Regions from separate parts of the Heyndrickxia sp. FSL K6-6286 genome, predicted to be linked through region 2. Evidence: a T-box and tRNA genes for the amino acid it is inferred to sense, from the RefSeq annotation. Region 2 holds a T-box; the other regions hold tRNA genes.
The links. A T-box is a leader RNA that pairs with one kind of tRNA and senses whether it is charged. The one in region 2 lies ahead of tyrS (tyrosine--tRNA ligase), so its partner is inferred to be a tRNA-Tyr.

Region 1: it encodes a tRNA-Tyr, which carries the amino acid that the T-box ahead of tyrS (tyrosine--tRNA ligase) is inferred to sense. The anticodon was not compared.
Region 3: it encodes a tRNA-Tyr, which carries the amino acid that the T-box ahead of tyrS (tyrosine--tRNA ligase) is inferred to sense. The anticodon was not compared.

The regions. Positions count from the first base shown of each region.
Region 1 covers NZ_CP152029.1:4,601,358-4,604,609, forward strand. Annotated here, with positions in the region: gene MHI39_RS23195 (MFS transporter) at 1-407, opposite strand, end outside; gene MHI39_RS23200 (TetR/AcrR family transcriptional regulator) at 520-1,122, opposite strand; tRNA gene MHI39_RS23205 (tRNA-Asn) at 1,280-1,354, opposite strand; tRNA gene MHI39_RS23210 (tRNA-Ile) at 1,373-1,449, opposite strand; tRNA gene MHI39_RS23215 (tRNA-Gly) at 1,461-1,534, opposite strand; tRNA gene MHI39_RS23220 (tRNA-His) at 1,554-1,629, opposite strand; tRNA gene MHI39_RS23225 (tRNA-Trp) at 1,632-1,705, opposite strand; tRNA gene MHI39_RS23230 (tRNA-Tyr) at 1,716-1,800, opposite strand; tRNA gene MHI39_RS23235 (tRNA-Asp) at 1,824-1,900, opposite strand; tRNA gene MHI39_RS23240 (tRNA-Met) at 1,930-2,003, opposite strand; tRNA gene MHI39_RS23245 (tRNA-Ser) at 2,172-2,264, opposite strand; tRNA gene MHI39_RS23250 (tRNA-Ile) at 2,274-2,350, opposite strand; tRNA gene MHI39_RS23255 (tRNA-Met) at 2,355-2,431, opposite strand; tRNA gene MHI39_RS23260 (tRNA-Ala) at 2,450-2,525, opposite strand; tRNA gene MHI39_RS23265 (tRNA-Pro) at 2,536-2,612, opposite strand; tRNA gene MHI39_RS23270 (tRNA-Arg) at 2,617-2,693, opposite strand; tRNA gene MHI39_RS23275 (tRNA-Leu) at 2,778-2,863, opposite strand; tRNA gene MHI39_RS23280 (tRNA-Gly) at 2,874-2,948, opposite strand; tRNA gene MHI39_RS23285 (tRNA-Lys) at 2,973-3,045, opposite strand; tRNA gene MHI39_RS23290 (tRNA-Val) at 3,197-3,252, opposite strand, start outside.
Region 2 covers NZ_CP152029.1:1,573,718-1,576,969, forward strand. Annotated here, with positions in the region: gene MHI39_RS07870 (transglycosylase domain-containing protein) at 1-1,134, opposite strand, end outside; T-box leader at 1,273-1,494, shown strand; gene tyrS (tyrosine--tRNA ligase) at 1,609-2,868, shown strand; gene MHI39_RS07880 (ImmA/IrrE family metallo-endopeptidase) at 2,987-3,252, opposite strand, start outside.
Region 3 covers NZ_CP152029.1:608,769-612,020, forward strand. Annotated here, with positions in the region: tRNA gene MHI39_RS03215 (tRNA-Leu) at 1-4, shown strand, start outside; tRNA gene MHI39_RS03220 (tRNA-Arg) at 90-166, shown strand; tRNA gene MHI39_RS03225 (tRNA-Pro) at 171-247, shown strand; tRNA gene MHI39_RS03230 (tRNA-Ala) at 259-331, shown strand; tRNA gene MHI39_RS03235 (tRNA-Met) at 347-420, shown strand; tRNA gene MHI39_RS03240 (tRNA-Ile) at 440-513, shown strand; tRNA gene MHI39_RS03245 (tRNA-Ser) at 521-613, shown strand; tRNA gene MHI39_RS03250 (tRNA-Met) at 783-856, shown strand; tRNA gene MHI39_RS03255 (tRNA-Asp) at 885-961, shown strand; tRNA gene MHI39_RS03260 (tRNA-Phe) at 1,118-1,193, shown strand; tRNA gene MHI39_RS03265 (tRNA-Thr) at 1,255-1,330, shown strand; tRNA gene MHI39_RS03270 (tRNA-Tyr) at 1,343-1,427, shown strand; tRNA gene MHI39_RS03275 (tRNA-His) at 1,434-1,509, shown strand; tRNA gene MHI39_RS03280 (tRNA-Gln) at 1,524-1,598, shown strand; tRNA gene MHI39_RS03285 (tRNA-Gly) at 1,624-1,697, shown strand; tRNA gene MHI39_RS03290 (tRNA-Ile) at 1,716-1,792, shown strand; tRNA gene MHI39_RS03295 (tRNA-Asn) at 1,810-1,884, shown strand; tRNA gene MHI39_RS03300 (tRNA-Ser) at 1,895-1,985, shown strand; tRNA gene MHI39_RS03305 (tRNA-Arg) at 1,994-2,067, shown strand; gene MHI39_RS03310 (SIMPL domain-containing protein) at 2,417-3,097, shown strand; gene MHI39_RS03315 (NUDIX hydrolase) at 3,193-3,252, shown strand, end outside.

The DNA.
Region 1 (3,252 bases), 2.2 Mb from region 2:
CCCATACCTTTCGCTCTCTCTTTAGTAGATGTTACATCCGCTGCGTATGCCATAACAGACGGCATAATTAATGCGGCACCGATTCCTCCTAGCATTCTAGAAGCGAATAGAAGAAATGATGAATTAGCTACTCCAAATATCCATTCAGAAACAGCAAAAATGATCATTCCAGCAATAATAATCTTTTTTCTGCCTATTGAATCTGATAGTTTCCCACCAAATGGAGAGAAGATAAGCTGGGTGAGAGAAAAAGCTGCAACAAGCAATCCTACGATGCTCCCATTAATATGTAGCTCGATCATATAAGTTGGCATTATAGGTATAACAAGACCAATTCCCGTAAAAATTAAAAATATATTTAGCATAAGAAGCAATATAGCTCCCCTATTTCTGAACAATAATGACATAAATAACCTCCTCATGAACTTAGAAATACTGAACGTTCATTCTATATTAAATTACAGGATTACCCTTACCTGGTCTATGCAAGATCCTTCCAGGTGTAATCCCTCACTTATTTTATCTATTAGAGCTTGTTGATATTCCAAATAAAAATACATTAAATGCTAATTTATATAAAGTTAATGCCTCCTCAACTGTTGACTTTCTTGACATCTGGCTTAGACCAATTAATAAGCTTTCTAGAATAATAGCGAGACTTTCTACGTCTTCTTTTCTAAATTCACCACTATCTATCCCTTGCTGAATTAATTTTTGATTAAATTTCAAATGTCCCATTACCATCTCTGCAATTCGTTCTTCAATCTCACCAGTCTTTTCTTCATTATTAAAAAACTCATCAGCTGCTTTTGTAAGTGGGTGATTCAAATCATCAAGAACCATTTGTTCGGCCATCCCAAAAAGTTTTTCCTTCGTTGTTTTATATAATGATTCTTTTTCTACCCATTTCTGTTCCCACTCTTTATCCCATTCATCTAATAAATATAAAAATAATCCTTCCTTACTTTTAAAGTGGTAATATATATTCCCTTTACTACTCCCGGTAGCTTCAACAATATCTTCAATTGAAGTGGCTTTATATCCTTTATTAGCAAAAAGATTCCTTGCAGCATCTGCTACACGCTTTTTGGTTTGTTCACTTTGGATTTTCTTTTTATTCAACTATTTCAACTCCAATGCCAATATTAACATTAATACTGAACGTTCATTCTGTATATTAACAAAAATAAATAACCTTTTCAAGCTAGGCTATTTTGACCATGTTACTATTCAATATACAAAAAAAGAGCTAATGCGCTCTTGAAATCTTTTATAAAAATGGCTCCGCAGGTAGGATTCGAACCTACGACCGATCGGTTAACAGCCGATAGCTCTACCACTGAGCTACTGCGGAATATATAAATATAAAAAATGGTGGGCCTAAATGGACTCGAACCATCGACCTCACGCTTATCAGGCGTGCGCTCTAACCAGCTGAGCTATAGGCCCTTTATGTATTTTGGAGCGGGTGATGAGAATCGAACTCACGACAACAGCTTGGAAGGCTGTAGTTTTACCACTAAACTACACCCGCAATATTCATTCATTAAGTATGGGGCGGATGATGGGAATCGAACCCACGAATGTCGGAACCACAATCCGATGCGTTAACCACTTCGCCACATCCGCCATGGCAGGGGCAGTAGGAATCGAACCCACACTGAAGGTTTTGGAGACCTTAGTTCTACCTTTAAACTATGCCCCTATATTATATATGGTGGAGGGGGACGGATTCGAACCGCCGAACCCTGAGGGAGCGGATTTACAGTCCGCCGCGTTTAGCCACTTCGCTACCCCTCCATATTAATCTTTGCATAAATTAATGGCGGTCCGGACGGGACTCGAACCCGCGACCTCCTGCGTGACAGGCAGGCATTCTAACCAACTGAACTACCGGACCAAATTTCTTTCAAGTTTACTTGAAAATGATTGCGGAGGCAGGATTTGAACCTGCGACCTTCGGGTTATGAGCCCGACGAGCTACCAGACTGCTCCACCCCGCGACGATATTATAAAAAGTTTTTTAATCCAATCTTACTATCAACTGTCCCGATTTCAGTATGCCTGTTCTAGTAGCAGCTCAATCGGTACAACTCGCAGTTGTTCGATGAAGTAACGCTCGTTGCTCCACCCCGCGATGATAATATAAAAAGTTTTCAAAGGAATATTTATGGCGGAGGAAGAGGGATTCGAACCCCCGCGCGGTGTAACCCGCCTGTCGGTTTTCAAGACCGATCCCTTCAGCCAGACTTGGGTATTCCTCCAATTATATATGGTGGACCTTGTAGGACTCGAACCTACGACCGGACGGTTATGAGCCGTCTGCTCTAACCAGCTGAGCTAAAGGTCCTCTATGGTAGCGGCGGAGGGGATCGAACCCACGACCTCACGGGTATGAACCGTACGCTCTAGCCAGCTGAGCTACGCCGCCATAGTATATTTTAGATATTGGTGGAGCCTAGCGGGATCGAACCGCTGACCTCCTGCGTGCAAAGCAGGCGCTCTCCCAGCTGAGCTAAGGCCCCAATTATATAATGGTCGGGAAGACAGGATTCGAACCTGCGACCCCATGGTCCCAAACCATGTGCTCTACCAAGCTGAGCTACTTCCCGTTCATGGCGCGCCCGAGAGGAGTCGAACCCCTAACCTTTTGATCCGTAGTCAAACGCTCTATCCAATTGAGCTACGGGCGCATGATTTATATCGTAAGATATTTTATGGAAGGATCTTTTGCTGCGCAAAAATCCTTAAATCTTTTACTTCGTAAAAATTTCTAGTGCCGAGGACCGGAATCGAACCGGTACGGTAGTCACCTACCGCAGGATTTTAAGTCCTGTGCGTCTGCCAGTTCCGCCACCCCGGCAAGGGTTGTTTGGAGCGGAAGACGGGATTCGAACCCGCGACCCCCACCTTGGCAAGGTGGTGTTCTACCACTGAACTACTTCCGCAAATTGAATCAAAGCAAACTTTGATGAGCCATGAAGGACTCGAACCTTCGACCCTCTGATTAAAAGTCAGATGCTCTACCAACTGAGCTAATGGCTCATAATAAAATGATTGATCGTGTAGTCTATAATTTTAAATATAAAGGCTCGTACATTTATATTGTAAATTATTTATTCCGACTTTTCAAACGTCAAAAAAATCCAACTATTTTATTACACAAAAAATATTGCACCACTATCAAAATAATTAATGGTGGAGGATGACGGGATCGAACCGCCGACCCCCTGCTTGTAAGGCAGGTGCTCT
Region 2 (3,252 bases):
TTTATTAATGGTTGTATGAATGTTATACCCATTTTGTCTAATATTACGATCTGCTAGAGTGATATATTTTTCGTACAACTTAGCATTTTTATTTAGATCTTTTTCTTTATAACCATCTTTTTCAGCAAGCATAATAGCTATAATGTTTTTTGCCCGTTGTTCAATTTCGTTTGTTAGCCATGGATATTTATCAAGTGGATTTTTTTGAGGCTTTATAAAATCTTTAACAATATCATAATTGATCGTTTCTTTGTATTGTTTATCTGTAATATATCCATTTTCATTCATTCGGTGTAGAACCAGTTTCATCCGATTTAAACCAGGTTCTAAGCCTTCCTTACTTTTTAGCTTGCCATCATTGGTAAAAGGTGTGTACATAAAAGGGCTTTGTGGTAAACCTGCAATAAAGGCTGATTGTGCTAAATTTAAATCCTTTGCTGAGACACCGAATAATCCTTTAGCAGCTGATTCAACCCCACCAATATTTTGACCAGATGAATTTCTACCAAATGTAGAAACATTCATATACGCTTCTAAAATCTCATCCTTCTTAAAGAATTGTTCAAGTCGAAGAGCTAAGAGAACTTCTTTTGCCTTTCGATCAAAAGAGACTTCATTTGTAAGTATTTGGTTTTTGATTATTTGCTGTGTTAATGTACTACCTCCAGTTTGCGTTGAGGAATTGGTTACTTCTTGAAATACTGCACGTAGTAGGGCTTTTGGCACGATACCATTATGTTCATAGAAATATTTATCTTCCGTTGCGATTAAGGCGTCTTTGAGGTATTTTGACACATTTTCAATTTTTACTTCTTCACGTTCTAAATCAGATCGTACTTTTCCTAAATAAACATTATCTGCAAAGTAAAGATTGGAGGTTTCTTCATAATTATAAATATCTTTTTTCATTTGGGCGTAAGAACGAGTAGGTTCATCTTTCACTAGTGAGGCGAAATACCCTGCACCGATCCCTCCAGCAAATGCTCCACCTATAATACAAACAATAAATAATATTAATAATAGGTTCCAGATAACTCCATAGGTTATTCTTGAATTTTTTTGAAGTCTTTCATTTTGAAAAAAAGAGAAAAACTTTTGGAGACTTTTTACCCATTTGTTTGATGTTTCTTTCATTATATACCCCCTTAAAATCACCTACATTATAGCATAATTTAATATGGAAAATGTTAAAATCGATCGAAATCTGAAATTAATTGACATTCATTTTTATTTATGTTTAAAATAGATTAAGTTTTCATACGCAACTAAATAGAATAAGCATTGAGAGGAAAAAGTAGTCTTTCTATCCCTGTTATTGTAGAGAGTCGATGGTTGGTGAGAATCGATACAAATAGCTTAGATGAATTACTTCCTGGAGCTTTTACTGTGAAAAATGTAAGTAGCAGTAAACGGATTAAACCGTTATAGAACAAGAGTGGAGAAATTATATTTTTCTCAAGTTGGGTGGTACCACGGTAAATAATCGTCCCTTCGCATGATTGCGAAGGGACGTTTTTATTTCTCTACAAATTTCTAATTGAATTGGTTTTTCAGAAAATCGTTCACTAATTGAAAACTATATTTTTTTTACATGAAGGAGTTGGTAGCATGAATTTATTAGAGGAATTACAATGGAGAGGTATTATTTATCAGCAAACAGATGAGGATGGAATCAGTGAAGTATTAGATAAGGAAAAAATTTCCCTGTATTGTGGGATTGATCCAACTGCTGATAGTATGCATATTGGTCATTTACTTCCATTTCTAACGTTAAGAAGATTTCAAAGAGAAGGGCATCGTCCCATCGTTTTAGTTGGTGGAGCTACTGGCCTCATTGGAGACCCAAGTGGTAAGAAGGAAGAACGTAAGCTTCAAACATTAGAAACCGTTGAATATAATGTGAAAAGTATTAAGCAACAACTGGAACAAATCTTTGATTTTGAAGGCGAAAATGGCGCAATTATGACAAATAACTATGATTGGGCAGGATCAATGGATTTAGTCACATTTTTACGTGACTACGGGAAATACATTGGTGTTAATTATATGTTAGCAAAAGATACAATTGCATCTCGCCTTGAAACAGGTATTTCATTTACTGAGTTTACTTATACGATTTTACAAGCTATTGATTTCTACCATCTACACAAAAATCATAACTGTAGAATGCAAATTGGTGGAAGTGACCAATGGGGAAATATTACGACTGGTTTAGAGTTGATTCGTAAAATGAATCCTGAAGGGGAAAAAGCCTTTGGCTTAACGATTCCTTTAGTGACAAAAGCAGATGGAACGAAATTTGGCAAAACGGAAAGTGGAGCAATATGGTTAGATCCAGAAAAGACATCACCATATGAATTCTATCAATTTTGGATTAATACAGCAGATGCAGATGTTGTGAAGTATCTTAAATACTTTACATTCTTATCTCGTGATGAAATCGAGAAGCTTGAGAAAGCTGTTGAAGAAGAGCCACATTTACGTCATGCACAAAAAGCATTAGCAGAAGAAATGACTCGTTTAATACATGGCGAAGATTCGTTAAAGCAAGCTATAAAAATTACAGATGCTCTTTTCAGTGGGGAAGTAAAAAATTTGACAGCTGAAGAAATAAAACAAGGCTTTAAGGATGTTCCATCGATCAATTTCAGTAATAGCGAAGAAATAGGGTTAGTTGACTTATTAGTGGAAGCTAAAATTTCACCTTCTAAACGACAAGCTCGTGAAGATATTCAGAATGGAGCAGTCTATATTAATGGCGATAGAAATACAGATGTACAGTATGTGCTAGGTGAACAGGATCGTATTGAAGAGCAATTTACGATTATACGTAGAGGGAAGAAAAAGTATTACCTTATCCGTTATTAATGATAATAGATAGAAATCATCTGCACCATAATTGTTAGAATCAATAACACTAACAATAGTGGTGCAGTTTTTTCTGGTTATATCCTTTAACAATGTTTCCATTGAAGGTAAAAAAATTTTAGTAGTTTAATTTCGTTAAGTTTTTTGGAATTTTATATTGTTCTAATGCTTCATATAAAGTGATATTTTCTACTTCCAACATACTGTCTGGAAATAATAATTCTATTGCAAATATATTTGCTTCTTTTTCCTTCTTATCAGCAGAGTAAAAGGTACTCTTTTTTAAGAAAGGAGTATTTACCTCTGGATGCAAAATTACATGTCCTAATTCATGACCACAAATGAACTTTTTTCCATATTCACTCGCCTTTTCATTAATATGAA
Region 3 (3,252 bases), 960 kb from region 2:
GGCACTAGAAATTTTTACGAAGTAAAAGATTTAAGGATTTTTGCACAGCAAAAGATTCTTCCATAATAGTTATAGTAAAATACAAGTATGCGCCCGTAGCTCAATTGGATAGAGCGTTTGACTACGGATCAAAAGGTTAGGGGTTCGACTCCTCTCGGGCGCGCCATGAACGGGAAGTAGCTCAGCTTGGTAGAGCACATGGTTTGGGACCATGGGGTCGCAGGTTCGAATCCTGTCTTCCCGACCAGGAAAATTCATGGGGCCTTAGCTCAGCTGGGAGAGCGCCTGCTTTGCACGCAGGAGGTCAGCGGTTCGATCCCGCTAGGCTCCATATTAATTTTAAAATGGCGGTGTAGCTCAGCTGGCTAGAGCGTACGGTTCATACCCGTAAGGTCGGGGGTTCGATCCCCTCCGCCGCTATTAATATTTTTGGAGTAAAGGACCCTTAGCTCAGCTGGTTAGAGCAGACGGCTCATAACCGTCCGGTCGTAGGTTCGAGTCCTACAGGGTCCATTTATTTGGAGGAATACCCAAGTCCGGCTGAAGGGATCGGTCTTGAAAACCGACAGGCGGGTTACACCGCGCGGGGGTTCGAATCCCTCTTCCTCCGCCATAACTATTCCTTTAAAAAATTTTTAATAATATCGTCGCGGGGTGGAGCAACGAGCGTTACTTCATCGAACAACTACGAGTTGTACCGATTGAGCTGCTACTAGAATAAGCATACTGAAATCGGGACAGTTGATGATAAGATTGGATTAAAAAATTAATTATACTATCATCGCGGGGTGGAGCAGTCTGGTAGCTCGTCGGGCTCATAACCCGAAGGTCGCAGGTTCAAATCCTGCCTCCGCAATCATTTCAAGTATTCTTGAAAGAATTTTGGTCCGGTAGTTCAGTTGGTTAGAATGCCTGCCTGTCACGCAGGAGGTCGCGGGTTCGAGTCCCGTCCGGACCGCCATTTTATAATATGGCTCGGTAGCTCAGTCGGTAGAGCACGTCCGAATAGGCTACAAAGCAATACATCAGCGTACCAATTGAGCCACAGCTTGAATAAGCTTTCTGAAATTGGGACGATGGCGAATACAATTTTATATAGAAAATAAATATTATATTTGGCTCGGTAGCTCAGTCGGTAGAGCAATGGACTGAAAATCCATGTGTCGGCGGTTCGATTCCGTCCCGAGCCACCATTTAATGCAAATTTAATCATGTTGATATTATTCCTCTTTTGGGGGATAATAATTTATTAATGCCGGCCTAGCTCAATTGGTAGAGCAACTGACTTGTAATCAGTAGGTTGGGGGTTCAAGTCCTCTGGCCGGCACCATTTTTCATTTGTGGAGGGGTAGCGAAGTGGCTAAACGCGGCGGACTGTAAATCCGCTCCCTCAGGGTTCGGCGGTTCGAATCCGTCCCCCTCCACCATTTATGGCGGATGTGGCGAAGTGGTTAACGCATCGGATTGTGGTTCCGACATTCGTGGGTTCGATTCCCATCATCCGCCCCATTATTAATACTTATTGGGCTATAGCCAAGTGGTAAGGCAACGGACTTTGACTCCGTCACTCGTTGGTTCGAATCCAGCTAGCCCAGCCATATTTTACTTCAAGATAAGAGATCTGCGGGTGTAGTTTAGTGGTAAAACTACAGCCTTCCAAGCTGTTGTCGTGAGTTCGATTCTCATCACCCGCTCCATACATAATCACTTATAACGGGCCTATAGCTCAGCTGGTTAGAGCGCACGCCTGATAAGCGTGAGGTCGATGGTTCGAGTCCATTTAGGCCCACCATCTATAAATTTTCCTGTTCCGCAGTAGCTCAGTGGTAGAGCAATCGGCTGTTAACCGATCGGTCGTAGGTTCGAATCCTACCTGCGGAGCCATTTTTTGTATGGAGAAATACTCAAGTGGCTGAAGAGGCGCCCCTGCTAAGGGTGTAGGTCGGGTAACCGGCGCGAGGGTTCAAATCCCTCTTTCTCCGCCAGAATGAATGCGCCTTTAGCTCAGCAGGATAGAGCAACAGCCTTCTAAGCTGTGGGTCAGAGGTTCGAATCCTCTAAGGCGCGTAAAATCATAATGAAAAACCTCTACATAAAAAGTAGAGGTTTTTATTTTTCCAAAATCCTTCATAGTCTCATAGTAAAGCAAATAAAGTATTAAAAAATTTATAAAATATGTTTCATTCCTAGAGTTAAAACACATAATGAATGCAAACCCCAAAAAATGTGTCTCACGCGCCGGTCTTGAGACACATAATGAAGTCAAACCCTCAAAAATGTGTATCATCCGACGGTATTAAGACACATCTTAAATCACCGAGATTAACATAATTGTGGATAAATATAATTTTTTATATTGTAGTGAATATCCCTCCCAGCAAATTCATAAGACTTAGTATTTAAAAGGGGGGATAATGTGAATAGTAAACAAAATTATCCACATGTTTCAGCAAGAGATTCACAAATTTATCGAAAGCAAAAACATCTTATGAAGGTTTCTGGTGAAGGATTGGTGAACGCTCAACCGGATATGGCGGAGATCACATTAGGTGTAGTGACAGAAAATAAAGATGTCAGTACAGCACAGTTAGAAAATACAAGAGTAATGTCAAGAATCATTCAGGCATTTTTACAAATGGGAATAGCCAATGACGAGATAAAAACTGTTGATTACCGTATCGATGTCCAATATGAAAGTGAAAATGGAAAAATAATCAGGCAGGGTTATAAAGTTACACATCTCATTAAGGGAATAATTAAAGAGATTAATTTAACAGGGAATGTTATAGATGTAGCCGTGCAGAATGGGGCTAATATGATAGCATATATTCAATTTACATTAGCCCAACCCGAGGCATATTACCATCAAGCTTTGTCCCTAGCGTTAAAGGATGCCCAGCAAAAGGCAGCAACAATTACGAAGCAATTAGCCATATCCTTTTATCACATTCCAGTAAAAATCACTGAAATATCTTCGGCCCCCTCAACATCACCTTTCCATGTAGCGTTATTTGCAAAAAGTGAAGGAACTCCCATTCAAACAGGGCAAACTCAGATAAAAGCCATGATTGAAGCAGAATTTGCTTATTTTTCATAAGAAAGATGAAGTACTAGAAATTTTATTTCAGATAAAAAAGGATTTTCTCATGCAAAAGTTGAATTGATAATATTCTAGAGATTGGGGGTTTTTACATGAGAAAGGGAATCATTCGACCTTTAGCGATTTGTATTTTTCAAAAAGGCGATTCAATT